2 regions of the Pseudarthrobacter sp. BRE9 genome follow, and region 1 is predicted to be linked to the other one. Evidence: predicted binding sites of a transcription regulator. Region 1 holds the regulator's gene; the other holds the start of a gene.
What was found. Region 1 encodes HrcA, which represses chaperone genes, less so after heat shock. Its sites were predicted from a motif close to TTNGCACTCGNNNNNNNCGAGTGCNAA; they were not measured.

Region 1 (9,277 bases):
TGGCTCCCAACGAATTCGTCGGCGCCATCATGGAACTGTGCCAGGCACGCCGCGGCGTGCTGGGCGGCATGGACTACCTCTCGGAGGACCGGGTGGAAATCCGCTACCGCCTGCCGCTTGCGGAGATCGTGTTCGACTTCTTCGACATCCTGAAGTCGAAGACCCGGGGCTACGGCTCCCTGGACTGGAAGGCTGACGGTGAGCAGGTCGCTGACCTGGTGAAGGTCGACATCATGCTCCAGGGTGAACAGGTGGATGCCTTCAGCGCCATCACGCACAGGGACAAGGCGTACGCCTACGGCGTGATGATGACGGGCAAGCTCCGCGAACTCATCCCGCGGCAGCAGTTCGAGGTGCCCATCCAGGCAGCCATCGGTTCCAGGATCATCGCCCGCGAAAGCATCCGGGCCATCCGCAAGGATGTGTTGGCGAAATGCTACGGCGGTGACATCTCGCGTAAGCGCAAGCTGCTGGAGAAGCAAAAAGAAGGCAAGAAGCGCATGAAGATGGTGGGTACGGTGGAGGTGCCGCAGGAAGCGTTCATCGCCGCCCTCACCACCGACGAATCGAAGGACAAGGCCAAGAAGAAGTGACCACCGCCCAGCGGGGGACCCGCTGATGCCCAGCGTACTTCCCCTCGGCGACCCGGCGCCGTCGGACGGTCTGCTGCCTCCCCAGGCAGCGGACGGTGCGGCGGCCCGGGCATTCGGCCTGTACGTCCACATTCCGTTCTGTGCGGTGCGCTGCGGCTACTGCGACTTCAACACCTACACTGCCACGGAACTGGGCGGTGGAGCGTCCCAGGACGCGTACGCGCAGACCGCGGTGTCCGAAGTGGCGCTGGCGGCTACCGTGCTGGCTCGTTCCGGGCTGCCGGACCGGAAGCTCGGCACCGTATTTTTCGGCGGCGGCACGCCCACGCTGCTGCCCGCGGATGATCTCGCCATGATCCTTCGGGCTGCCGTCGACCAGTGGGGCATTGAGGATGGTGCTGAGGTCACCACCGAGGCCAACCCGGATTCCGTCACGCCCGAATCCCTTGCCGTCCTCAAGGAGGCCGGCTTCACCAGGGTCTCCTTCGGTATGCAGTCAGCGGTTCCGCACGTCCTCAAGGTCCTGGACCGCACCCATACCCCGAGCCGGGTGCCGCAGGTGGTGCAGTGGGCGCGCGAGGCAGGACTCGCTGTCAGCCTGGACCTGATCTACGGGACGCCGGGGGAGTCGCTGGCCGACTGGCGCCACTCCCTGGAGACCGCGCTCTCCTACGAGCCGGACCACATCAGTGCCTACGCCCTGATCGTCGAGGACGGCACCAAGCTGGCCGCGCAGATGCGCCGAGGCGAAGTTCCGGGGATCGACGACGACGACCACGCGGACAAGTACGAGCTCGCCGACCAGCTGATCACCGAAGCCGGACTCGGCTGGTACGAGGTCAGCAACTGGGCCCGGACCCCGGAACAGGCCTGCCGCCACAACCTCGCCTACTGGCGGGGTGACGACTGGTGGGGCATCGGCCCCGGCGCGCACTCCCACATGGGCGGCGTCCGCTGGTGGAACGTCAAGCACCCGTCCGCCTACGCGAACCGGCTGTCCCAGGGGCTTTCGCCCGCCGCCGGCAGGGAAACCCTTGACGCGGAAACCAGGAACCTGGAGCGGGTCATGCTGGAAGCGCGGCTGCAGACGGGCCTGGATGTCTCAACGCTCAGCGCCGGGGGACGGCACGAGGTGGCCGGTCTGATCGCCGCCGGCCTGGTGGATCCTGCTGCCGCGTTCGGCGGACGCCTGGTCCTTACCCTCAAGGGCAGGCTCCTGGCGGATGCAGTGGTCCGCCGCATCCTGCCGGACTGATTACTTAATCCAGCGCAGGTTGTACTGGTAGCGGTGCGGCTGGCCGCGGTTGACGTGGATCCCCGCTGCCACGGAGAAGCACGTGAGCGCCACCCAGATCAGTGTGGCAATAACCGCGAAAATGTTGCCCACGTAGGGGATGAACACCAGGATGTTGGCCAGCACCGCGGCAATGGTGGGCGGCAGGCTGAAATTCAGCGCTTCCTTGGATTCCTGTGCCGTGAACGGCCCGCGGTCACGGAAGATCAAATAGATCAGCAGCGAGGGGATGCAGCCCAGGATCCCGCCAAAGTGCGCGAGCGTTGCCCACTGCCGGTCTTCGCTGGCCGTCAGCGGCAGGGCGTTGGCGGGGACGCCATGGTACTCGGAACGGCCCTGGCCGTCCCTGTGATCACGTGCGTTTTCTGCCACAGTCTGTTCCTTCGAAGGTGCAAGTGGTGCTGAGTACGAATTCCGGCGCATGCAGTGCCTGGAAAAATGGTGCAGTGCCTCAAAGATAAGGAACCGCACTACCAAGAATACTGGGTCCGGGCCGCATCCCCGCCCTTCAGGGCACGGTCAGGAAATCGATGACCTCCTCAACCCTGCCCAGCAGCGACGGCTCGAGGTCCGCGTACGTTCGGACCGCGCCCAGCAGTTTCTGCCACCCCAGGCCGATGTCTTCCTTGGTTGCGTGGGGCCAGCCGAAAGCCTTCAGGATCCCGGTCTTCCAGTCCTGCCCCCGGGGTACGGCAGGCCATTTGTCGATGCCAAGGACAGCGGGCCGGATCGCCTGCCAGACGTCCACGTAGGGGTGTCCAACGATCAGGACGTTGCCGGCGGCACCCGGGGAGGCCATGACGGCGTCTGCGATGCGGGACTCCTTGGAATCCGGAACCAGATGGTCCACCAGGACGCCGAGCCGCCGGCCGGGCCCGGGCCTGAAGTCCGTGACGGCCGCTGCGAGGTCGTCAATGCCGTGCAGGGGCTCGACGACGATGCCTTCCACCCGGAGGTCGTCTCCCCAGACTTTTTCCACCAGTTCGGCGTCGTGCTTTCCTTCCACCCAGATCCGGCTGGCTTTGGCCACCTGGGCGCGCTGTCCGGCCACCCGTACCGAGCCAGAGGCCGTCCTGCCCGCTGCCGGACCGGCAGTGGCTTGCCGTGGCGCCGGGGGCATCAGCCGGATGGGCTGGCCCTCGAGGAGGAAGCCGAATCCAAGACGGAAGGAACGGGACTTCCCCCTGCGGTCCTCCAGCGCCACCACATGCATTCCGCCGGATTTCTCCACGCGTGTGACGGCCCCCACCCAGCCGGACTGCACTTCCTCAAGCACCATGCCGCGCTCGACAGGGATTTCAGGCAGTTCCGTCCGCGCGGGAGCCGATATGCCGCGTGGGCCCCAGTTCTGGTAGTCCATGGATTCGATCCGCCTAGCGCTAGCTCCTCAGCCCCGGAATTCCGCCCGGGGCGGTACCAATGCTAACAACGGGCCGAGGCATAATAGACTGTTAGCACTTAGGCATGTCGAGTGCTAACCCTGGGTTGCATCGGGAGGGGCATGCGCCCCGAACCATGGATGGAGGTGGAGAGTGAGCGAGCCACGCAAGCTGGAAGTATTGCGGGCCATCGTGGAGGACTACGTCCACTCCCGCGAGCCGGTTGGGTCCAAGGCGTTGGTGGAGCGGCATCATCTTGGCGTCTCCAGCGCCACCATCCGCAACGACATGGCCGCCCTGGAGGACGAGGGTCTGATCACCGCGCCGCATACCAGCGCCGGCCGGATTCCCACCGACAAGGGCTACCGGCTCTTTGTCGACCAGATCTCGGCTGTCAAGCCGCTCTCGGCCGCCGAGCGCCGCGCCATCCAGTCCCTGCTCGAAGGCGCGGACGACCTCGACGACGTGCTGGAACGCACCGTCCGGCTGCTGTCGCAACTGACCAACCAGGTTGCCGTGGTCCAATATCCGCATTTGAGCAGGGCACTTGTCCGCCACATCGAATTCGTCCTGCTTGCCCCCCGCAAGGTCCTCGTGGTCCTGATCGCCAACAGCGGCAAGGTGGAGCAGCGGGTGATCGATGTCGGGCAGGACCTTGGCGACGACGCGCTGGCTGAACTTCGCACCCGGTTCCTTGGCGCACTGGGCGGAACACCGCTGAGCCAACTGGCCAGGGCGCTGCCCGCCGTCGTCGCTTCAACCCCCCACCCGCAGCGGCAGGCCGCACACGCGCTGGCGCTCGGGCTGGAGGGCCTTGCGCAAAACAGCCGTGAAGACCGGATGGTGATGGCAGGGACTGCCAACCTGGCCAGATCCAACGTGGACTTCCCGCTCAGCATCGGCCCGGTGCTCGAGGCGCTCGAGGAGCAGGTGGTGATGCTGAGGCTGTTGAGCGAAATGGCCCAGGACCACCGTGGCGTCGCTGTCAGCATCGGACGGGAGAACCCCTACGACGGCCTTGCCGAGGCCTCCGTAGTGGCCACCGGTTACGGTCCGGACAGCGCCGCGAAAGTAGGGATCCTCGGGCCCACCCGGATGGACTATCCCACCACCATGGCCGCCGTCAGGGCAGTGGCGCGCTACCTTTCCAGGATTTTGGGGCCCTGACTCTTCACCGCCGGAGCCTGTTCCGGCAGGGAAGCAAGAGCCGGGCCGCCCCACTGAACGCAGTACAACAAGGAAGAGATACGAACTTTGAGCAGCCACTATGACGTCCTTGGAGTCTCACCCGAAGCTACGGGCGAAGAAATCAAAAAGGCCTACCGGAAGCTGGCCCGCACCCTTCACCCTGACGTAAACCCCGGTCCGGAGGCGTCAGAACGGTTCAAGGCAGTAACCCACGCCTACGAGGTGCTTTCCGACCCCCAGAAGCGCCGGATCTACGACACCACGGGCAATGAGAACGGCACGGACAACGGCTTCGGCGGAGCGGGCTACGCCGGGCAGGGGTTCGCATTCCAGGACATCTTCGACACCTTCTTCGGCGCAGGCGGCACATCCGGCCCGGCCTCGCGTGTCCGGCGGGGACAGGATGCACTCATCAGCGTGCGGATCGACCTCCGGGACGCGGTATTCGGCGTGAACAAGAAACTCGAAGTGGACACCGCCGTGGTCTGCCCCACCTGTGACGGATCCTGCTGCCGGCCCGGCACCCATCCCGAACGCTGCGACATCTGCGGCGGCAGCGGCCAGGTCCAGCGGGCCGTCCGCTCCATCCTCGGCCAGGTCATGACGGCGGCCCCCTGCGGCACCTGCGAAGGTTTCGGCACGGTCATCAAGGACCCCTGCAACGAGTGCAGCGGCCAGGGCCGTATCCGCAGCCGCCGGTCACTGACCATCAAGGTTCCCGCCGGCGTCGCCACCGGAACCCGGATCCAGCTCTCCGGACAGGGCGAAGCGGGTCCCGCGGGCGGTCCGGCCGGTGACCTGTACGTGGAAATCCGCGTCAACAATGACGCCACCTACGTGCGCGAAGGCGATGACCTGCACGCCACCCTGCACATTCCCATGACGGCCGCTGCCCTGGGTACGGACGTCAGCCTGGAAACCTTCGACGGCACCCAGGAGATCGACGTCAAGCCCGGAACCCAGTCGGGGGAAATCATCACCCTGCGCGGCCTGGGCGTCACGCACCTTCGGGGATACGGCCGCGGCGACCTGAAGGTCCATCTTCAGGTGGACACTCCCGCCAAGCTCGACCCCGCGCAGGAGGACCTGCTGCGCCAACTCGCCAAGCTCCGTGGTGAACAGATCACCGAAGGCAAGCTCGCTGCCAGCGGCGGCATGTTCGCCAAGCTCCGGGACCGGCTCGGTAACCTGTAGCGGTGAGCAACCCCGTCTTCTTCACTCCCGCCGGTTCGCTGGATGGCATGGCTGCCGGTGAAGTCATTGTCCTCGGAGGCGCGGAGGCGCGGCACGCCGTTACTGTCAAGCGGCTGTCTCCCGGCGAGGCGGTGGACATTGTCGACGGCGCCGGCACCCGGATGACCGGAAAGGTGGTAGCCGCTGCCGCCTCGGAACTCGAGGTGGAGTGCGGGAGCCTGAGTTTCGAAGACAGGCCGGCCGTCCGGCTGGTGCTGGTACAGGCCCTGGCCAAGGGGGACCGCGACGAGCTGGCCATTGAGACGGCCACCGAGCTGGGTGTCGACGCCGTCATACCCTGGCAGTCCGAACGGTCCATTGTGCGCTGGAAGGGTGACCGGGCGGCCCGGGCGCACGCCAAATGGGAGTCGTCCGTTGCGGCAGCCGCCAAACAGGCGCGCCGCGCCTGGATTCCCGAGGTGCGGGCCGCCGTCGAAACGGCGGGGCTTTCCGCTGCCGTGGAGGCTGCCGACCTGGCCGTCATCCTCCACGAGGACGCGGTGCGCCCGCTGCGCACGGTCCTTGAGCGGTGGCAGGCTGCTGCGGGCGCCGGGCCCCGTGAAATCCTGCTGATCGTCGGACCGGAGGGCGGCATCAGTCCTCGCGAAGTTACGAAACTCTGCGGCCAGGGCGCCGTGACCGCCCTCCTGGGGCACCACGTCCTGCGGTCCTCCACGGCCGGGCCGGCCGCCGTCGTGCTTGCCAGCGACGTCCTTGGCCGCTGGGCCGCTACCTGACCTTAAAGGACCTTGTGTCCTCGTTCCGGTCAGGTTCTCCGCCGGAACCGGCCTGGGCCATCCGCAGCACGTAGTCGCCCGGCGGAAGGTTGAGAGCCAGCGTAAAGACGCCGGCCTGCCCCTGTTCGGCGGCCGCTGTGGTTTCACCTGCCAGGAAAGGTGCTTTGCTGCCGTTGTCCGGGGCCTGCAGGATCTGCCAGCGGATCTTCGCCCCCGGGGATGTGCTGCGGCCCGTGATCTTCACGCTGCCGCCGGGCATCTCGACGCCCTCCTGGGGATCGATGATCCAGACCGGCGCCACCAGTCCGGCAGCACGGGTCATCAGCGCGCCCAACTGGACTGAGCCAAAGGCGACGTAGTCAGTGTGCCCGTCCACGAGGATCCGGACCCGGACCTGCTGGCCGGTGTCGATCAAACCCGAACTTGCGGCGGCAGCCGTTGCCGTATAGATCAGCTGCTGGATGGCGCGGGCAGCCATGTCTGCGTCCAGATTGCTGTTGAAGGCATCGGCCGAGACGTCCACCGTGATGACGTCCTTGCCGGAGATCGAGGTGGCAAGTTTGTCCGGGTTCTGCCAGGGCGTAAAGAAGTCAGGGTCCAGCGGTTTCTCCGACATCATGGCGCGCAGGGCGCGGGTGACCGGGTTCTCCTGCTCCGGGACGTCGCGGAATTCCCGGTAAAGGAACACATTCCCGCCGCTGCGGCCGATCCAGTAAACCGGCGCCTTGCTCGAGGACTGCGTGGTTTCCAGCGGGGCGCTGGTGGAGAGCGTGTCCGGCATGGTGCCGCCCGTGGCCGGAACCGAGGCAATCGTGCCGGTGGGCGAGGGACCGCCCTCGGCCGTGCAACCGGCCAGGCCCGGAACCAGAACCAGGAGTCCTGCCAGGACGGCGGGGCCCAGGCGGCCCATAGGTCGTCCTGCCCTTTCGGGCACAGAGGTTTCCGGCACTGTCCTGCCCTTGTCCTTTCCTGGCGTGGCGGGCCGATCCCCCTGGCGGCCTGATGCTCCAGCAGATGCTGGATTTCCAGCATTGCACAGCGGCGCGGCCTCCCAGCCGCTCTTTGCCTCCTCCGGCGCAACTGCAACGGGAACGATATGAGGCCGATATGAAGTTGATACCTAAGGCCGCCCCGGGCACCCTCCGGAAGGCTCCTTGCCACTGTTCCGTGGCGGCCCGGTATCCGGCCCGGCCCCGCGCTGGCGTAAGATAAAGGGATCGCTGGGGCAAGGAGCACCGTCCAAGGGGCGCCGGCATCAGCCAATGCAAACAAGTGATGTCGATCTTCGAGGGGACCACGGGCCTGCGGGCCAGCACCATGACTGAATCAGCGAATGGTAAGCGCCGGCTCAACACAGGCGAAGGAAGTCCGGGGGAATTCCCGCACACCCTGCCCGGCACCCGGACCGAAGTAGTCCTCTTCGAGAACTCCGACCAGATGGTTCAATCACTCGGCAGCCATGATGAGGCGCTGCGGTTCATCGAAGACCAGTTCCCGGACGTCAACTTCCATGCCCGCGGCAATGAACTGTCCATCAGCGGCCCCTCCGGTGACGTTCCCCGGATCATGCGGCTCCTCCAGGAGGTCCGCGGCCTCGTGGCCCGCGGCACCGTCATCACGCCTGCGGTGCTGCAGCAGCTGGTGTCCCTCCTGCGCACCCAGTCACTGCAGAATCCCGTGGATGTGCTCACCCACGACATCCTCTCCAGCCGCGGCCGGACCATCCGGCCCAAAACTCTGAACCAGAAGAACTACGTTGACGCCATTGACGCCAACACGGTGATCTTCGGCATCGGTCCCGCCGGCACCGGCAAGACCTACCTCGCCATGGCGAAGGCGGTCCAGGCGCTGCAGCAAAAAGAGGTCAGCCGGATCATCCTCACCCGCCCCGCGGTTGAGGCGGGGGAGCGGCTTGGTTTCCTCCCCGGTACGCTCAGCGACAAGATCGATCCCTATCTCCGGCCGCTCTATGACGCGCTGCACGACATGATGGACCCCGAATCCATTCCGCGTCTCATGGCGGCCGGCACCATCGAAGTGGCGCCCCTTGCCTACATGCGCGGCCGGACCCTTAACGACGCGTTCATCATCCTGGACGAGGCGCAGAACACCACGCCGGAACAGATGAAGATGTTCCTCACCCGGCTCGGTTTCGGGTCCAAGATGGTGGTCACCGGTGACATCACCCAGGTGGACCTGCCCTTCGGGACGCGTTCCGGACTGCGGATCGTGGAGGAAATCCTGCAGGGTATCGACGACGTGAACTTCTCCGTCCTGGACGCCGCCGACGTCGTGCGGCACCGGCTGGTGGGGGACATCGTCAACGCCTACAGCATCTGGGATGAAGTTCAGCGGAACCGGGTCAAGCATTCAGCAAGCCGCGAAAAACGGGGGGAACACACGTGAGCATCGAGGTGAACAACGAGTCCGGCATCGAGGTTGACGAGTCCGGGCTCGTCGCCCTGTCGCGGTACATCTTTGAGCAGCTCTATATCCACCCGCAGGCAGAACTGTCCATCCTCCTGGTGGATGAGCCGGCCATGGAGAAGCTGCACATCGAACTGATGGACGAACCGGGTGCCACGGACGTGCTCTCGGTTCCCATGGACGAATTGACTCCCGGGACGCCTGACCGGCCCACGCCCCAGGGCATGCTGGGCGACATCGCCATCTGCCCCCAGGTGGCAAAGGTCCAGGCCCGGAACGCCGGCCACTCGCTCCAGGACGAGATGCTGTTGCTGACGACGCACGGCATCCTGCACCTGCTGGGCTACGACCATGCCGAGCCGGAGGAGAAGGCGGAGATGTTCGGGCTCCAGCGGGAACTCCTGTCCGGCTTCACCGGCAAAGAAG
Region 2 (19,438 bases), on a different contig from region 1:
GATGGCCGCGGCGGCTGAAGGCGCTGCAGCGTACTTCATCCGTTCCTCCGTGTGGGCGGATACGCCGCTGGACCGTGCCATCGTGGCCGCCACAAGGCTTGCGGAGGTGGCCCATGAAGAGACACGGCGACGGTTTGCTGCCATCCAGCAGCGCTGGCTGGATGAGATTGCTGCCGATGTTGGACCCGGGCTGGCCAAGGCGGTCCTCTACATGGGGGACGGGCTGTACTTCAATGCCATGTTGTCCGTTGCCCCCGCACCGGCAGGGGGAGCGGCCGCTGATGTGGAGGAACTCCTGGCGGCCTTGGAACGGCTCCGGAGGTAGCCCCGGCTATTTGCCGGGAGGGGTTGCCGCGTAGGACAATAGAAAGTTGTCAGGGCTGTCACCGGCCTTCACGATCCAACAAATGAATAGCCTTTGATCTGCGGCGGGAGAGTTCTGCCGAAGTACAGGCAGGCGCCGTAGGAGCAAATCCTCCCCAGGAATCTCGCAGGCCCCTGTACCGCCGCGGCGAGGCGCCTCTGGAAAGCAGCAGGCAGTCCACCTTCCTTTGGGGCGGTAAGGACTGTTGTGTTCACCGACGGTGCAAGCGGGTCCTGCCCAGGCAGGCAACGCGGAAACTCTCAGGTCCAATACAGAGCGGGGAGGAACCCTAATAGCTGTGGCGTACCCTGCGCCGCCTGAGTAAATGGAGTTCCTTCGTGTCGGTTACCCCAGCCTCCACCACCTTCGTCGACCGCCATATCGGCGCCCGCCGCCAGGCCGACGTCGACGTCATGCTCAAAGCCGTAGGCTACGACTCGGTCGATTCCCTGGTTGACACCGCGGTTCCCAAGGTCATCCGCCAGGAAACCGCCCTTCGCCTGCAGGACGCCCTCAGTGAGGTTGAAGTCCTCACCGAACTGCGGAAGCTTGCCGCGAAGAACAAGACGGCAGTGCAGCTCATCGGCCAGGGCTACTCCGACACCGTGACTCCGCCGGTGATCCGACGAAACATCCTTGAGTCGCCGGCCTGGTACACCGCCTACACCCCTTACCAGCCGGAAATTTCGCAGGGCCGGCTCGAGGCGCTGCTGAACTTCCAGACCATGGTGCAGGACCTCGTGGGGCTGCCCATTGCCAACGCGTCGCTGCTCGATGAAGCAACCGCCGTGGCTGAGGCCGTGTTGCTGATGCGCCGCGCCAACAAGACCAAGCCGGCGGCCGACGGCAAGACCGTGCTGGACATCGACGTGCTCCCGCAGACCATCGCCATTGTCAAGGGTCGCGCGGAGGCGCTCGGCTTCGAGGTGGAGGTCGCCGACCTGTCCAAGGGCCTTCCGGAGGGCGATATCAACGGTGTCGTGCTGCAGCAGCCCGGCGTTTCCGGGCGGGTCTGGGACCAGTCCGCCGTGATCGCCGCGGCGAAGGAGCGCGGTGCCCTGGTCACGGTGGCCGCGGACCTGCTGGCCCTGACCCTCATCACTCCGCCGGGTGAGCAAGGTGCGGACATCGCCGTCGGCTCCGCCCAGCGGTTCGGTGTTCCGCTGTTCTTCGGCGGCCCGCACGCCGCCTACATGGCTGTGCGCAAGGGCCTGGAGCGTTCGCTTCCCGGCCGCCTGGTGGGCGTGTCGAAAGACGACGCCGGCGTTCCCGCCTACCGTCTGGCGCTGCAGACCCGCGAGCAGCACATCCGCCGCGAGAAGGCCACCTCCAACATCTGCACCGCCCAGGCCCTGCTGGCCATCGTTGCCTCCATGTACGCGGTGTACCACGGCCCGGACGGGCTGAAGGCGATCGCCGAAACGGCCCATGGCCACGCCCGTACCCTGGCGGCCTCCCTTGCCGCCGCCGGCGTTGAGGTCCTGCACAAGAGCTTCTTCGACACCCTGACCGTCCGGGTCCCCGGACGGGCTGCCGGCTTCATCGCCGACGCCGAGGCGCGGGGCATCAACCTGCGCAGCGTCGACGCCGACACCGTCGGCATCGCCCTCGATGAAACCACGACGCCGGCCATCGTCGCCGAAGTTGCCGACGTCTTTGGCGCCCCGGTTGCCGAAGGCCGAAGCGAGGACCAGGGCTTTGGGCTGGAGGCCGCCGTCGGGCGTTCCTCCGACTACCTGCAGCACCCGGTCTTCAACACCCACCGCTCCGAAACCCAGCTGCTGCGCTACATCCGTAAACTGTCAGACCGGGACCTGGCGCTGGACCGCACCATGATCCCGCTGGGCTCCTGCACCATGAAACTGAACGCCACGGCAGAGATGGAAGCCATCTCCTGGCCCGGGTTCGCCTCCATCCACCCCTTCGCCCCGGACTCCCAGACCGAAGGCTGGCGGGAGCTGATTTCCGGGCTGGAGGCGGATCTTGCCGAGATCACCGGCTACGACCAGGTGTCCATCCAGCCCAACGCCGGTTCCCAGGGCGAGCTCGCCGGGCTGCTGGCGATCCGCGGCTACCACCACTCGCGCGGCGAGGCCCAGCGCAACGTCTGCCTGATCCCGGCCTCGGCGCACGGCACCAATGCCGCCTCGGCCGTGCTCGCTGGCATGAAGGTCGTCGTCGTCGCCACCGCGTCTGACGGCACCATTGACCACGACGACCTGACGGCCAAGATCGAAGCCCACAAGGACGTCCTGTCCTGCATCATGATCACCTACCCCTCCACCCACGGGGTTTACGACGGCGACGTCCGCGACGTCTGCGACGCCATTCATGCTGCCGGCGGCCAGGTCTACATCGACGGCGCCAACCTGAACGCCCTCGTGGGCCTGGCCCAGCCGGGCAACTTCGGCGGCGACGTGTCCCACCTGAACCTGCACAAGACCTTCTGCATCCCGCACGGCGGCGGCGGACCCGGCGTCGGACCCGTTGCCGCCAAGGCCCACCTGGCCCCCTTCATGCCGGGCGATGCGAATAAAGCTGCGCATGAGGCTGGGCACGGTGTTGCGATTTCCGCATCCCGGTTTGGCTCCGCCGGAGTGCTGCCGATTTCCTGGGCGTATGTGAAGCTGATGGGCGGCGAGGGCCTGACCGAGGCCACCAAGTCCGCGCTGCTGGCAGCGAACTACGTCGCGTCCCGGCTGAACGAGTATTTCCCGGTCCTCTACACGGGTGAGGGCGGGCTGGTGGCGCACGAGTGCATCCTGGACCTGCGGGAACTGACGGCCAAGACCGGGGTTACCGCCGAGGACGTGGCGAAGCGGCTGATCGACTTCGGCTTCCACGCCCCCACCCTGTCGTTCCCGGTTGCGGGCACGTTGATGGTGGAGCCCACCGAGTCCGAGGACCTGGCCGAGATCGACCGCTTCATCGAGGCCATGATCAGCATCCGAAAGGAAATTGACCAGGTGGCCAACGGCGACTTTGCCGTGGCGGACTCGCCGCTGCGCCGCGCACCCCACACGGCGGCAGCCGTCGTCAGCTCTGACTGGGACCGCGCCTACCCCCGCGAGCAGGCGGCGTTCCCTGCCCACCACAAGCAGGACAAGTACTTCCCGCCCGTGGGCCGGATCGACGGCGCCGCCGGCGACCGGAACCTGATCTGCTCCTGCCCGCCGCTGGAAGACTTCGAAAACTAAGGACCGGCACCATGACCGAGAAATACACGGCGCTTTACGACGAGCACAAAAAGCTCGGCGCTTCCTTCACGGACTTCGGCGGCTGGCAGATGCCGCTCAAGTACAGCTCTGAACTTGCCGAACACCATGCTGTGCGCAACGCGGCCGGCCTGTTCGACCTCTCCCACATGGGCGAAGTCTGGGTCACCGGCCCCGACGCCGCCGCCTTCCTGGACTACGCCCTGGTAGGAAAGATCTCCGCGATGGCCGTGGGCAAGGCCAAGTACTCGCTGATCTGCAATGAGGACGGCGGCATCATCGACGACCTCATCACCTACCGCCGCCCCGCTGCGCAGGATGGTACCGACGTCTTCCTGGTGGTCCCCAACGCGGGCAACGCCACCGTGGTCGCCGCAGCCCTGCAGGAGCGGGCGTCGGGGTTCGATGTTGAGGTGGAGGACGCCTCAGCCCGCACTTCGCTGATCGCTGTCCAGGGTCCCAAGGCCCAGGAACTCCTGCTGCGCCTGGTCCCGGCCGCGCAGCATACCCTGGTGACGGAGCTGAAGTACTACGCGGCCGTCAGCGTTCCGCTCCTGGTGGGTGGCGCCGGCAAGGAACTGCTGCTTGCGCGTACCGGGTATACCGGTGAGGACGGGTTTGAGATCTTCGTGGACAACGACGATGCGCCCGCCCTCTGGCAGGCTGTGATCGCCATCGCCGACGACGGGGAACTGACACCGGCAGGTCTCGCCTCCCGCGACTCCCTCCGCCTCGAAGCGGGGATGCCCTTGTACGGCAACGAACTGTCGCTGCAGGGCGACCCGTTCGCCGCAGGCCTGGGCGCCGTCGTCGCACTCTCCAAGGAAGGCGACTTCGTCGGCAAAGCCGCCCTGGCGGCCAGGAAGGAAGCCGGCGCCGGCAGCACCTCCGGCCGCCGCCTCGTGGGGCTCAAAGGCCAGGGCCGCCGCGCCGGCCGCGCGCACTACCCTGTCCTTAAGGACGGCACCACCGTCGGTGAAGTCACCTCCGGCCAGCCGTCACCCACCCTGGGCTACCCCATCGCCATGGCCTACGTCGACGTCGAATACTCCGCACCCGGCACGGCCCTCGACATCGACCTCCGCGGCAAGGCCGAACCGTTCGAAGTCGTCGAGCTGCCGTTCTACAAGCGCGTCAAGTAGGGTGCGTCTCCGTGGTCACCTTTCGCCCGGAGGGACAGTGGCCACCTTCGGGGCCGGCGGACCGGACATTTTCACGCGTGCTGCTCCTTCGTCGCTTTGACGCACGCTTTCGAAAAGTCCGGCTCCGCCGGCCCCTCCTGCGCGATCGTTGTCGGCCTGTTCGTTTGGGCACATAGGTGACCCGCCTCCGGAGTGGGGGGGCATCCGGCAGCGTGCGTCTAAAGGAGCGTCACGTCCGCGCAGCGGGCGTCTTCGCGACCGAGCACGCAGAGGATGTCCTGCCCGCTCCACCCCAACCACCCGTATTAGTTAGGACTACCCGTTATGGCTGTTGGAGTCTTTGACCTGTTTTCGATCGGTATTGGGCCTTCGTCGTCGCATACTGTGGGGCCGATGCGGGCTGCTGCCGTTTTTGCGGAGGAGCTCAAGGCTTCCGGGGTGCTGGCTGGGGTGGCGTCGTTGCGGGTGGACCTGTACGGGTCGTTGGCCGCGACGGGGCATGGGCATGGGACGATGACCGCGGTCCTGCTCGGGTTGGAAGGGTTTCACCCGGAGTTGATCCTGCCCGACGAGGTGGAGGAGCGGCTGGCTTCGATCGCTGAGACCGGGACCTTGAACCTCGCTGGTGCGGTGCCGTTGCCGTACGGGGTGAAGGACATGGTGCTGCGGCCGCTGACCGTCCTGCCGCGGCACACGAACGGGATGACGTTCACGGTGTCCGACGCCGGCGGCCAGGTTTTGCATACGGCGACGTTCTTCTCGGTGGGTGGCGGGTTCATCGTCCGCGAGGGCGAGGAAGACGCCGCGCAGCAGGAACTGGACGCGTCCAAGGAGGAACTGCCGCTGCCCTTCCGCACCGCGGCGGAACTGCTGGAGCACTGCCGGAGCACCGGTCTGGGCATCAGTGACGTGATGCTCGTCAACGAGAAGGCGTCCCGTACGGAGGAGCAGATCCGGGAGGGTTTGCTGCATATCTGGTCGGTGATGGAGGACTGCGTGGCCACGTCCCTGAAGCGTGACGGGGTGCTGCCCGGGGGACTGAAGGTCCGCCGCCGCGCCCCTGACTGGTATGACCGGTTGAAGAAGGAAAGTTCACGGCCGGACGGTGAGGGCCAGGACGAGGACTTCTATGACCCGAAGTATTGGCAGGAGTGGGTTAACTTGGTCGCGCTGGCGGTCAATGAGGAGAACGCCTCCGGCGGCCGGGTGGTCACTGCACCCACCAACGGAGCGGCGGGGATCATCCCGGCGGTGCTGTTCTACGCCCTGCACTTCGCCCCCGGCATGGACCAGGCCAGCCAGGAGGACCGGGACGGTGTGGTGGTCAGGTTCCTGCTCGCCGCCGGCGCCGTCGGGGTGCTCTACAAGGAGCAAGCCTCCATCTCCGGGGCCGAGGTGGGCTGCCAGGGCGAGGTGGGTTCCGCGTCGTCGATGGCCGCGGCGGGCCTGGCCGAGGTGATGGGCGGGACCCCGGCGCAGGTGGAGAACGCCGCCGAAATCGCGATGGAACACAACCTGGGCCTGACCTGCGACCCGATCGGCGGGCTGGTCCAGGTCCCCTGCATCGAACGGAACGCCATCGCCGCCGCGAAAGCGATCAACGCCGCGAAAATGGCCCTCTGGGGCGACGGCACCCACCGCGTCTCCCTCGACGAAGTCATCATCACCATGCGCGAAACCGGCAAGGACATGAGCTCCAAATACAAGGAAACGGCCAGGGGCGGCCTCGCCGTCAACGTCGTCGAATGCTGACCGGCAGCAAACCTGTCCCGCATGCCGGCATTGCCCGCGTAGTACCCGGCACCTAATTGTGCGCTGCGGCCCACCAGTTAAGGCTGGCCGCGAACACCAGCCATGACACGTACGGGAGCAGGAGCAGCCCGGCCGTGCGGCTGACAGGACCGAAATACAGCACCGTCACCGCCACGGCGGCGATCAGGGCCAGGATGAAAACCAGCCCCAGCCACAGGGCTGGCGTGCCGAGGGCGGGGTAGAGGGCAAAGAACGTTGGGGTCCAGGCAAGATTCAGGACCAACTGGATGCCGTAAGCGGCCATCGCCCGCTGTGTCCCGGTGGTGCGCTTGCGCCATACCAGCCACGCGGCGACGGCCATTGCCGTATAGAGGACGGTCCAGACGGGACCAAATACGCCGTTGGGCGGGGACCAGGGGGCCTTGTCTGCGGTGGCGTACCAGCCGCTGACATTGGCTGCCGAAGCCAGGCCCCCCAGTGCCGCCACCAGCAGGGACGCCACCAGGAATCCGATGAGCGCGGCCACCTGGATCCGGGGGCTGTAGGGCTGCCTGCCGCTTCCCGTGCGGGCTGTGGTCGCTTCCCCGTCCGGCCTCATGTGCTCAACCCTTGTTCAACGCCAACAGCGGCGTCAAGCCGGCACTCAGCACGGCGGATGGCAAGCTGTCCAACCGTGCGGGGAAAAGCCGGAAGCACATCAGGCTTTAGACTTGAGGCTGCATGTCCGCACGCATCCAGAAGTACAGAAACCGCGCACAGACCCGATTGGACAAGGCCCCCTTGCGACAATTCACCGCACGTTTTGCCACCGCCGAGGAAATTGAAAACTGGGACAAGCACGTCACGGCCAACCCGAACGGCGGCAACATGCTGCAGTCAGCGGCCTATGCATCGGTCAAGAACGGAAGCGGCTGGAAGGTCCGGTTCCTGGTGCTGGAAAGCGACGGAAGCGCCAGCTACAACCTGGTGCTGGAGAGAAGCTTCCCCGTCCTGGGACGGTTGTGGTACCTGATCAAGGGCCCCGACCTGGCGGCTGCAGCGGACCTTGGAAGCGCCCTTGAAGCCTGTGCGTCCTTTGTCCGCAGCCGGAAGCTGAACGTCTTCACCATCAAAGTGGAACCGGACATCATCGATTCCGACGAAGCGCAAAAGGAATTGCGCGCGGCCAACCTGGTCAAGGCGCCCAACATCCAGTCCAACGACTCCACCGCCCTGCTGGACATCTCGGGCTCCGAGGAGGAAGTGTTCAAAGCCATCTCCTCGCGCGCCCGCAACGCCATCCGGCGCGCCGAGCGCGAGGGCTGCCAGGTGATCCGCAAGGAACAGGGACCTGAAACCTACCGCGCCCTTTACGACCTGATGGCCAACACGGTCAACGCCAAGGGATCCATGCCCCTGCGCAGCTACGACTACTACGCACGGTTCTGGGACGAGTTCTGCAACCGCGGGCAGGGCAATTTCTTCTTCACCTATGAGGACGGAAAGCCCAGCGTGGGCGCGTTCGTCATCAACTACGGTGCCAAGGCAACCTACAAAGACGGCGGTTCCACGCAGAACCGCAAGCAGTACGGGGATTCGCACCTGGTGCAGTGGGCCGCCATCCGGAGGATGCAGGAACTCGGCTGCACGGAGTACGACTTCTGCGGAACCCCGCCGGCTGCGAGGATTAAGGACAAGACCCACAACCTCTTCGGAATGGGCATGTTCAAGACCAGCTTCACCAAGACAGTCACCGACTTCGTGGGCTGCCACGACTACGTCCTGTCCCCGCTGCGGCACCGGTTCTGGGTCAACGGCGGCGAAAAGGTCTTCCGCCGCATCGAAACCGCACGGACCGGCCAGCAGTTCTACTGACCTGCCGCCGAGACACCCGAAAGCCGCCGCGACCCCGCCGGCCCCGTACGCATCCGTGCGGCCCGCCCCCGAACACCGTCCGTCCAGCGCGCGCCCACCAGGCCGCGAAGAGTCCAGAAGAAGGTCATCCCTTGAATCCAGTTTCCGCCGCTACCGGGCTTGAGTACGCCAACCTCAGTGACGCCGAATTTGAGGCCTTCGCCCTTAAGCACCCGCAGAACAGCTTCCTGCAGTCCATCGACTTTGCCCGTTTCCAGCGCTCCCGCGGGCAGCAGGTGGAACTCTTCGGGGTCCGGCGCGACGGGGAACTCGTGGCGGCAGGAAAGCTCAACTACACCACAACCCGCCTGGGCTACACAGTCTGCGAATGCGCCAAGGGCCCCCTCATGGACTACACGGACCGTGAATTGATGAGTGCCGTCGTCGAACTTCTCCGCAAACACGCGGCAGGCCGCAAGGCCGCTGAACTGCGCATCTCGCCGAACGTCAGGTACATCGCACGCGACGCTGACGGCGCCGAGCACCCCGACGTCGAGGACAACCGGCCGCTGGTGGCCGACCTGGAACGGCTGGGGTTCCGGCACCAGGGCCTGGACATGAACTTTGTCAACGTCAACTGGATGTTCATCAAGAACCTCGTGGGCATCCAGGACGCCGAGGAACTGATCATGAGCACCAGCTACCGGACCCGCAAAGCCATCCGCAAAGCGGAAAAGAACGGCGTCTTCCTGGAACAGGCCACCCTGGAAACCCTGGACGATTTCTATGGCGCCTTGAGCCGGGCCGGTGACGAAAAAGGATTCGTCTACCGCGAACGCGAATACTACGAACACCTGCTCCGCATCACCTCGGCGGAATTCACCAAGCTGATGATGGCCAAGATCGACATCCCGGCCTACCGGAAATCCATCACCGAGCGCCTGGCAACAGAGTCCGCCACCGCAGCCGATCTCCGCCGTGAGGTTGAAGAAACCGGCAGCAAGAAGAAAGCCAACCGGCTCAAAGTGGTCCAGGACCTGGTGGACAGCTACGAGCGGAGCCTGAAGGACATCGAAAGGTTCCCCGACTCCGTAGGGACCGCCACCGTGGCAGCCATCCACTTCGTCTGCTACGGCGATGAGGTGGTGTGCGTTATCGGCGGCACCGTCCAGGATTACATCTACTTCAACGGCGCCACGTCCCTGTACTGGGGGATGATGCTGCACGCCCTCGATAAGGGATACCCGAGGTACAACTTCTACGGAACCTTCGGCATCTCCGGCCAGGACGAGGAAGGCCACGGCGGCTACGAATTCAAGAAGGGATTCGGCGGGGAGGTGGTCCAGCTGGTAGGTGACTTCGTCCTGCCGGTACGGCCCGCCGTCTTCCATGCCAACCGGCTCGCCAGGTCTTCGGCGGCGGCCGCCCGCACGCTGCTGGGCAAGCTGCCGCTGAAGCGTGCAGCCTGACCGTCCGTAAACCGCGTACAGGGAGGAAACGGGCATGACCGACCGGCCCGCACGGCCAGGGCACAGGCCGAAGACAGACGGCCTGCCCAAGACTGAACCGCTGACCTCTGCCCAGCTTCGGCAGGATGCTGCCGCGAAGAGGATGCTGCGCCGCCTGGTGCAGGGCGAGAACCCGCCAACGGCGCCCCTGAGCATCGTGGACCGGCTGGCGGGCAGCCCGTACGCCAACCCCACCATCCAGGTGGGCGGCGTGGACACCTCGGCCCGGAAGACCCTGGACTTCGCCCTGCACCTGGCCGAGACCATGTTCCGGTATGGTGCGGGCGCCCTGGAGGTGGAGACCAGCATCATCGCCGTCACCGCGGCCCTGGGGCTGAAGAACATCGAAGTGGACATCACCAACCAGTCCGTGGGCATCAACTACGCGCCCAAGGACCAGACGCCTATCGCCTTGCTGCGCGTGGTGCGGTCCTGGACCAACAACTATGCCGGTCTGGCAAAGGTACACCAGCTGGTCACGGACATCGTGGCCGGCGGCGTGGGCCGTGACGAAGCGATCCGCCGGCTCAACGAGGCCATCACCAGCCCCAAACCGTACCCGCGCTGGATGGTCACGGCGGCGTTCGGCATCTTCGCCGCCGTGTTCGTCGGCGTGCTGGGTGGGGGCCCCGTGTCCTCGGCAGTTGCGTTCGTTGCCAATATCGGCATCAGCCTGCTGGCCCGGCAGCTGGGACGCTGGCGGGTGCCGGACTTCTTCATCACCGCCAGCTGCTCCTTCGTGGTCACCATGCTGGCGCTGCTGCTCTGGCAGTTCGGGCTCACCGCCTCGCCGTCCATCGTGGTGGTAGGCGGCATCCTGCTGCTCCTGCCCACCGGCCGCCTGGTGTCCTCCGTGCAGGACGCCATCAACGGCTTCCCGGTGACGGCGGCCGGACGGTTCCTGTCCACGCTGCTAACGTTCGGAGCCATCGTGGCAGGGATCGCTGTAGCCTTCGTGGTGGGGGAGCTGACCGGGCTTCAGCGCATCGACGTCACGCAGACCTTCCCGCCCGCCTACGATCTGTGGGTCCTCATCATCTTCGTGGCCGCCGCCGTGATGGCCATCGGCATCACGGAACAAACCACCTGGAAGCTCCTGCTGCCCACGGCAGCCGTCGGCGTGGCAGGCTACCTGGTGCTGCTCGGCTGCGGCCTGCTGGGAATCGGAGACCGTTTCGCCCCCGCCATCGCCGCCGTCGTCATTGGCCTGCTGGCAAGGGTGGTGGCGCTGCGGATGGGTGCGCCGCAGCTCGTGGTCGCAGTCCCCGCAGCCCTGATCCTGCTGCCGGGCCTCACCATATTCCGGTCCATGTATGTCCTCACCGTTGAGGAGTCCGAAATCCTTGCCGGTGCCGGCGGAATGCTCAGCGCCGGGGCAATCGTGCTGGGAACCGCCGGCGGGATCGTCCTGGGCGACGTGCTGGCCCGTCCGCTGACCCGCAGCCTGGCAAGCAACGAGCGGCGCCGGGCCCGGCGCCGCTGAACCGCGCCCCTGAACCGACCTGGAACCGGGCCCTGGCGCACCTGTTCCCAAGTGCCTTAGATCTGTCCGACGGGGAGCTTCTTCTCGGCCTGGAACACATCCTCCACCCGCCCCTGCGCCCAATATCCGGAGAGGGATACCTGCCGGCGCTCCACGCCGCGCTGCTTGAAGAAGACTTCGCGGAGGGCCTTCATGTAGCCGCGTTCGCCGTGCGCAAAGACGTCCACCGTGCCGCCAGGCCACTCGGCCTCCGTCACTGCCGTGACCAGCAGGTCGCTGGAACCCGCCGGGGTGCCGTTGCGGGCCAGCCAGGTGATGTTCAAACCGGCGGGCGCGGAAATGGGCTGGATGTCCGCCTCGGAATCCACCTCCAGGAAGGCAAGCCCGGTTGCGTCCGCGGGCAGCGCCTCGATGCATGCGGCGATGGCCGGCAGCGCCGCTTCATCTCCGGCAAACAGGTACCAGTCCGCCTCGGGGTTGGGGTTGTAGGCGCCGCCGGGACCGGTGAACGTGAGGGTCTCGCCCGGCTGGGCCCCGGCCGCCCAGGGACCCGCCAGGCCCTCGTCGCCGTGGACCACAAAGTCGATCGCCAGCTCCCGCGCCTCCGGGTCCACCCAGCGCAGCGTATAGGTGCGGGTGAACGGCCACTGGTCGCGCGGCATGGTTTCCCGGACAGCCCACAGGTCCAGCGGGGAGGGATAGTCCACGCCGGGCTGCGGGAAGACGATTTTCACGTAGCGGTCCACGAAGCCGCTGTTGGTGAAGTCGCTGAAGCCCTCGCCGCCGGCCACGATCCGGACCATATGCGGGGACAGCTGCTCCTTGCGCAGCACGGTCAGGTTGACCTGGGGACGGCTCTTCTTCGTGGCGCTGGTGGCGGCAGGGACGGTGCTCATAAGGCAAGCCTAAGCTAGGCCGACGGCGGGAGTTCCCAGGTTACGGCCGGCGCACCTTGTTCGCGCAGCAGTTGGTTGACGCGGCTGAACGGCCTGGAGCCAAAGAACCCGCGGGAAGCGGACAGCGGGCTGGGGTGCGCACTGGAGACGGCGGGGGCACCGGCCAGGAGCGGCCGGACCCCCTCAGCCTCCTTGCCCCACAACACCGCCACCAGGGGCATCCTGGACCCATCCGCGGCCCGGCGGCCGGCCAGCGCGGTGACTGCCGCCGTCGTAATCTCCTCCCAGCCCTTGCCCCGGTGGGACCCTGCGGACCCTGCCCTGACCGTGAGCACGCGGTTCAGGAGCAGCACGCCCTGCTCGGTCCACGCCGACAGGTCGCCATGGGCGCGGGGCGGAATGCCCAGGTCCGATTCGAGCTCGCGGTAGATGTTCACCAGGCTGCGGGGGAGGGGGCGCGTGCGCGGGTCGACGGAAAAGGACAGCCCAACAGCGTGGCCCGGGGTGGGGTAGGGGTCCTGCCCAACAATGAGGACCCTGACGCCGGCGAGCGGCTGGCGGAAGGCGCGCAGGACGTTCGACGGCGGCGGCAGGAGTTGGTGCCCGGCCGCCTCTTCGGCAGCCAGGAAGGACAGGACCGACCGGAGCTTGCCCTCCACGCCCTGCAGGGCCGCAGCCCAGTCCGGCGCCATGAGTGCTGCCAGGGGCAGGTCAGCCAGGTCAGCGAAGCTGGTGCCGTCTGCCGGGTCCTGCTGCAGCTCGAAGAGCGCATCCGATTCAAACATCGTTCCATTCTTGCAGGCACCTCCCTGCCGGCGCCCACCTCGCAGCACTCACCTCGAAGGCACCCTGCGGAGCCCGCCAGCCGGAACCACCAGACTGCGGGCCGAGGCGCGAATGACACGGGTGTTATTCGGCCGGTAGCATGGGGGTAAGACATTTACTGTAACCAGCGAAGGAGTGTGCCGTGGCGGAACCGGCCCGGGAACACCTGCCGGAGCAGGATCCACGGAAGTCCCTCCTGGCGGATTTCACCCTTCGAGACTCCTCCCTTTCCGAGCGCGAACAGCAGATGCTGGCCCTGGAACGGCAGTGGTGGAAGTACGCAGGAGCCAAGGAACAGGCCATCCGCGACCTGTTCGATCTCTCCGCCACCCATTACTACCAGCTCCTCAACGCGCTGATCGACCGCGAGGATGCCCTGGCCCACGATCCCATGCTGGTGAAGAGATTGCGTAGACTACGTACGTCGCGCCACCGTGCGCGCACTGCCCGGCGCCTGGGATCCGACGCTTAACACGCCCCAGGCCGGGACAACAGCCGCAATCAACAAGGATGTCCTTCCACCATGACCAGATACGCCCGCGATGAATTCGACAAGGTCCCGGAGGCCGCGTCGCGACAAGGTGTCCATCGGACGGCCTCGGCCCCATCCCGGGTGCGGCTCTGGCCCATCCTGGCGGTAGGAATGGCGGCCCTGGCCATCGGGCTGGTGTCCTTCCTGATCCTTCCCAGGCTTGGGTTCAACGCCACGGCGAGCCAGGCCTCGGCAAGCGTGGAGTCAGCCCCACTGGCCGGAACCGGTACCACCCCCTCGGCTCCACAGGCATCGGCGCCTCCTGCCGTAGCGGCGTCGCCGTCTGCCTCGTCCGGGCCAACCCACAGCACCGACCCCGAGCCCCAGGCGAGCGCATCTGCCACCCAGCAGGCCGTCGTCGACAGGACCCAGACAGTTGCCGTCTACAACGCCGCAGGCACGGCAGGGCTGGCCAGCCGGGTGGGCGGAACCGTCCAGGCTGATGGCTGGCGCCTGGGCCAGGTAGGAAACTGGTCCGGCGCCCCGCAGAAATCCTCCGTGATCTTCTACTCCGGTCCCCAGCAACTGGCCAGCGCACAGGCTCTTGCTGGGCTGCTCAACATCCCCACCGTGGTCAGCAGCACCGAATTCCAGGTGCCCCTCGTGGTGGTGCTGGGCCCCGGCTACCGCTAGCCGCACCCGCTCCCGTTACGCCTCCATAACGTTCATGCCTCGGGACAGTCCGCTGCCAGCGCCCGCCGGCGGCGATTGGCTAGAGTGATTTTCAAGCCAGGGCCGGCCGGGCTTTACGCCGACGGTCCGGTCCCACCCGGCACCCAACGGAAAGAGTTGTTCATCATGGCACTGGGAACCGTCAAATGGTTCAACGCTGAAAAGGGCTATGGCTTCATCACCGTTGACGGCTCCGGCGACGACGTTTTTGTCCACTGGTCCGCGATCCAGGGAGAGGGCTACCGCGGCCTCGACGAGGGACAGAGGGTGCAATTGGAAGTCGGGGAGGGCGAAAAGGGCCCGCAGGCAGAAAACGTCCGGCCCGCCCAGTGACGCCGTTTTACCGTTCCACTGTCCGCGTCCGTGCGGCGCTGGCCGCCTCCCTGGCAGCCGTCGTCACGGTCACCGCATGTTCGGGCGGCGGCAACGCCAGGGTGGACACAGCGGAAGCGTCCGGGGACGGTGTCCTCCGCGTGGGACTGATCCTGGACAACACCGGCGACAGTGCTTTCCTTAATGCACCCCAGCTGGCCGCAACCAAGCTGGCCATCCAGGAGATCAACGCTGCCGGCGGACACAAAGGCCGGCCGGTGGAGCTGCTTCCTGCGCATCCCGGCCGGGAAGCCGCGGGGCAGGCGAACGACCTGGTGGCCGCCAAAGCGGACGTGGTGATTGGACCCACCGATTCCAGCCACGCGGCCGCGGCAGTGGACATCCTGTCCCGCGCGCACATACCGCTCATCTCGCCGGCCAACACCGCTGCCGCCCTCTCCGGAACCGCCGGCGGAGGCTACTATTTCCGCACCGCTGCATCCGACGTCGCACAAGGACCCGTGCTGGCCAAACTCGCCAAGGCCGCCGGGGCCGCCACCATCGTCGTGCTGCACCAGGAAGGCGCCTACGGCAAGGACCTGGCGGCTGCCGTCACGGCAGCTGCCCAGCAGTCCGGCCTGACGGTCCTGCCCGGAGCCGGCTTCAAGCCCGGCGACGCCGCAGAAGCCGCACGTTCCGCCGCCAAAGCCAAGCCGGACGCCGTCGTCCTGGTTGCCCGGGAAGGTGCGCGGGGCGCATTGGCCGAGCTGAACAATTCCGGCCTCAGCGGTTCAAAAATCGTCCTCAGCGACGGCGCCTTTGCCCGCTACGGCTCCGGGCTCGCCCCCCGGGTCCTGGACGGTACCCGCGCCGTCGTCCCCGGCCAGCTGCCCAGCGCCGCCTTCCAGGGAAAACTGCTGGGTGTGGATCCTTCCCTGAAGGACGTTTCGTATGCTGCGGAAACCTACGACGCCGTGACGCTGGCTGCCCTGGCCGCGGCCAGGGCCCAGGACGACGCAGGACGCTCCATAGCCGCCAACCTGATCCCGGTGTCCGGCGGGACTGCATCAAGGGTGGCTGCATCCAACGGGGGTGGAACGCCAGAACCAGCAGCGCCCCCGGCCCGGTGCCTGACCTACAGGGAATGCCTGGGCGGGCTTGCCGCCAGCCCGGGCATCGATTACGACGGCGAATCGGGCCCGGTTGCCTTCGATACCAATGGGGACATCACCACCGCCGTTTTCTCCGTCTTCACGTACGGCCCGGACAATAACCCCAGTCCTACCGGGCGCGAGACGACCGGGCACTCCGGCTGATCGCCCTGGGCGAAGCCGCTGCCCCCACCCGCCCTTGCCGCGTCTTTTCGCTTGCACTCTCACCTGGGGAGTGCTAATTATTGAGTTAGCACTCTGACGTACCGACTGCTAAAGCAAAGCCAGGTTTCGGCCGGCGGCGCGCTGCACCGGTCGAGGAGCGAAAGAAACACCTAACTGGAGTGAGATCCGCACCCGGAGGCATACAGAGGCCGATGGCGAAGGATCGTCCGTCGCGGGCACTGCAGCGAAGGTTCATTCTTAACGACTGTCCCGAAAGGACTACTGCCGTTATGGCCAAGATCATTGCATTTGATGAAGAGGCACGCCGCGGCCTTGAGCGGGGCCTGAATATCCTCGCCGACGCCGTTAAGGTCACCCTCGGCCCGCGTGGACGCAACGTCGTCCTCGAAAAGAAGTGGGGCGCCCCCACGATCACCAACGATGGTGTGTCCATCGCCAAGGAGATCGAGCTGGACGATCCTTACGAGAAGATCGGCGCCGAGCTGGTCAAGGAAGTTGCCAAGAAGACGGACGATGTTGCCGGCGACGGCACCACCACGGCTACCGTCCTGGCCCAGGCCCTGGTGAAGGAAGGCCTGCGCAACGTTGCTGCCGGCGCCGACCCGCTGTCCCTCAAGCGCGGTATCGAGAAGGCCGTTGAGGCCGTCACCGCCGAGCTGCTGAACTCCGCCAAGGAAATCGAAACCAAGGAAGAGATCGCCGCTACGGCGTCCATCTCCGCCGGTGACGAGGAAATTGGTGCCCTCATCGCCGAAGCCCTGGACAAGGTGGGCAAGGAAGGCGTCATCACGGTCGAGGAGTCCAACACCTTCGGCCTGGAGCTTGAGCTCACCGAAGGCATGCGCTTCGACAAGGGCTACATCTCCGCCTACTTCGTCACCGACGCCGAGCGCCAGGAAACGGTCCTCGAGGATCCGTACATCCTGATCGTCAACTCCAAGATCTCCAACGTCAAGGAACTGGTTGCTGTCCTGGAAAAGGTCATGCAGTCCAACAAGCCGCTGCTGATCATCGCCGAGGACATCGAGGGCGAGGCCCTGGCCACCCTGATCGTCAACAAGATCCGTGGCACCTTCAAGTCCGTTGCCGTCAAGGCTCCGGGCTTCGGTGACCGCCGCAAGGCACAGCTGGCCGACATCGCCGTCCTCACCGGCGGCCAGGTCATCTCCGAAGAGGTTGGCCTCAAGCTGGAGAACGCCGGCCTGGAGCTCCTGGGCCAGGCCCGCAAGGTTGTTGTCACCAAGGACGAGACCACCATCGTCGAAGGTGCCGGCGACGCCGACCAGATCGCAGGCCGCGTTTCCCAGATCCGCGCCGAGATCGAGAACTCGGACTCCGACTACGACCGCGAGAAGCTGCAGGAACGCCTGGCCAAGCTGGCCGGCGGCGTTGCAGTCATCAAGGCCGGTGCCGCCACCGAGGTTGAGCTCAAGGAGCGCAAGCACCGCATCGAAGACGCCGTCCGCAACGCCAAGGCTGCAGTTGAAGAAGGCATCGTGGCCGGTGGCGGCGTGGCCCTCATCCAGGCCGGCGCCAAGGCATTCGCCAACCTGCAGCTGTCCGGCGACGAAGCAACGGGCGCCAACATCGTCCGCGTTGCCATCGACGCTCCGCTGAAGCAGATCGCCTTCAACGCAGGCCTCGAGCCCGGCGTGGTTGTCGACAAGGTCCGCGGCCTGCCTGCCGGCCACGGCCTGAACGCAGCAACGGGCGAGTACGTCGACCTGCTGGCTGCCGGCGTCAACGATCCCGTCAAGGTAACCCGCTCTGCCCTGCAGAACGCGGCTTCCATCGCCGGCCTGTTCCTCACCACCGAAGCTGTGGTGGCTGACAAGCCGGAGAAGAACGCCGCCCCCGCGGGCGGAGACGACATGGGCGGCATGGGAGGCATGGGCGGCTTCTAAGCCTTCCTGCCGGGACCCGTCCCGCCAACCGCAAAATGCGGCCCCCTCCTTCGAGGGGGCCGCATTTTTGTGTCCTTGAGATCTACTTCCGGGCCGAGTCCAGCATTCCCTGGACTTCCTTCTGGAAGGCTTCCGCCGCGGCCTGCGGGGTCATCCGGTCATACAGCACTTCATCCGTGTACCGCTTGATGACGTTCTGGACGCTGCCCGCACCCACTGGCGGGACCGGCGGTGCGTCCTTGATGTCCGGCGCTATGTCCTTGAGGAATCCAACCACAGTGGTGTCGGTCGGCTTGAGCTGCGGGGCGATGTTCGAAACGATCTCCGAATTGGTGGGGACGCCCCTGTCGGTCATCAGGATGGCACCCGCCTCCGGACTGTTGGTGAGGTAGTTGATGAACTCAGCGGCCTGCTGGGGGTGCTTTGAGCGGGAGGAGGCAGACCAGAACATGGAGGGCTTGTAGTACATGCCGTTTTTGGCCGAGCTACCGTCGACGCTTGGGGCGCGCAGCATCTTGATGCTGCTGCCGGTGGTGGTTTGAAGGGAACCAAGCTGGTTGGTCCACCACCAGGCCATCGCCACCCGATTTGTACCGAACAGGCTTTCCTCCAATCCCGCCCCTGCATCCTCGGTGGCCACGGTGGCCGGCGGGCTGGCCTTGGAATCGCGTTGTTCCTTGAGCCGCTCCCAGAAGGAGGCGGCGGTGGCGGTTTCGAAGTCGAGCTTGCCGTCCCCGGAGTAGAGGTTTTCCCCGTGCTGGCGCAGCCAGATGATCAGGTCGGCTTCGTTACTGCCATAAGCAGCCCCGTAGCTCTTTCCGCCTCCTGCGGCGCTGATCTTCGCCGCAGTGTCCACGAAGTCTTTCCACGTCCACGTCTTGTCGTCCGGTACGGGCACGCCGGCTGCCTCGAATACCTTGGTGTTGGCCATGATGACGTAGGCGTTCTGGCCTGTGCTCAGCCCGTACTGGGCGCCATCGTACTGGCCGGAGGCGAGTCCCTCCTTGTCCAGCTTTGAGGTGTCGATGCCGTTCTGCTTGGACAGGTCCGCCAGTGCCCCGCGGCCACCGTATTCCGCAATGTATTTCTGGTCCATCTGGATCACGTCCGGCGCATCGTTGGCGGCAGTCTTCGTCGCCAGCTTGTCCCAGTAGCTGGACCATTCGCCCGGTTCGGCCTTGATCTTGATATTCGGGTGTGATGCCTCAAACGCTGCGATCACCTTGTCCGTCTGTGCGTTCAGGTATTCATTGCCCCACCAGGCGAACCGCAGGGTGACCTGGCCGTTGTCGCCTGAACCGCCGGGGGCAGCGCAGCCGGTGGCCAGGATGGAGAGGGCCAGTGCGGCGGCACCCAGCTGGAAGCGGCGCCGGCTTACGACTGGAATCGTCATTGATGTTCCTTCCGGATTGGCTCCTTCGCGCCGAGCTGTGGTTGCACGCAGCCGCTGGACACTCAGAAACCGTTTTCTTAGCTAATGCTGCGATTGTTTCGCGTGCTGCCAGGCCACGTCAAGGACTAGCGGTAAACGTTTTCCCGTTGCTTCCAGCGCTCAACGGGAGGGCTTCCTGCTGGTCCCGGCACAGGTGCGGGCAGGAGCGGGGAAGGAACAGGGGCAGGGCACGCGGGCTGCTGCGCGCCCACGGCCTCCCGTTGTCGGTTG

Region 2: the regulator HrcA is predicted to act here: its motif matches at 15,936-15,962, upstream of groL (chaperonin GroEL).

The regions. Positions count from the first base shown of each region.
Region 1 covers NZ_JAUZUY010000002.1:400,147-409,423, reverse strand. Annotated here, with positions in the region: gene lepA (translation elongation factor 4) at 1-593, shown strand, start outside; gene hemW (radical SAM family heme chaperone HemW) at 619-1,848, shown strand; gene Q9R31_RS06770 (DUF4870 domain-containing protein) at 1,849-2,259, opposite strand; gene Q9R31_RS06765 (DUF3097 domain-containing protein) at 2,396-3,247, opposite strand; gene hrcA (heat-inducible transcriptional repressor HrcA) at 3,420-4,433, shown strand; gene dnaJ (molecular chaperone DnaJ) at 4,521-5,648, shown strand; gene Q9R31_RS06750 (16S rRNA (uracil(1498)-N(3))-methyltransferase) at 5,651-6,424, shown strand; gene Q9R31_RS06745 (GerMN domain-containing protein) at 6,417-7,334, opposite strand; gene Q9R31_RS06740 (PhoH family protein) at 7,742-8,830, shown strand; gene ybeY (rRNA maturation RNase YbeY) at 8,827-9,277, shown strand, end outside.
Region 2 covers NZ_JAUZUY010000009.1:162,800-182,237, reverse strand. Annotated here, with positions in the region: gene Q9R31_RS16335 (TetR/AcrR family transcriptional regulator) at 1-325, shown strand, start outside; glycine riboswitch at 420-516, shown strand; gene gcvP (aminomethyl-transferring glycine dehydrogenase) at 703-3,561, shown strand; gene gcvT (glycine cleavage system aminomethyltransferase GcvT) at 3,573-4,721, shown strand; gene Q9R31_RS16320 (L-serine ammonia-lyase) at 5,046-6,473, shown strand; gene Q9R31_RS16315 (TspO/MBR family protein) at 6,526-7,071, opposite strand; gene Q9R31_RS16310 (peptidoglycan bridge formation glycyltransferase FemA/FemB family protein) at 7,194-8,327, shown strand; gene Q9R31_RS16305 (peptidoglycan bridge formation glycyltransferase FemA/FemB family protein) at 8,459-9,775, shown strand; gene Q9R31_RS16300 (threonine/serine exporter family protein) at 9,810-11,297, shown strand; gene Q9R31_RS16295 (siderophore-interacting protein) at 11,354-12,193, opposite strand; gene Q9R31_RS16290 (uracil-DNA glycosylase) at 12,208-12,978, opposite strand; gene Q9R31_RS16285 (DUF3263 domain-containing protein) at 13,161-13,490, shown strand; gene Q9R31_RS16280 (LytR C-terminal domain-containing protein) at 13,542-14,183, shown strand; gene Q9R31_RS16275 (cold-shock protein) at 14,349-14,555, shown strand; gene Q9R31_RS16270 (ABC transporter substrate-binding protein) at 14,552-15,850, shown strand; gene groL (chaperonin GroEL) at 16,141-17,775, shown strand; gene Q9R31_RS16260 (sugar ABC transporter substrate-binding protein) at 17,858-19,168, opposite strand.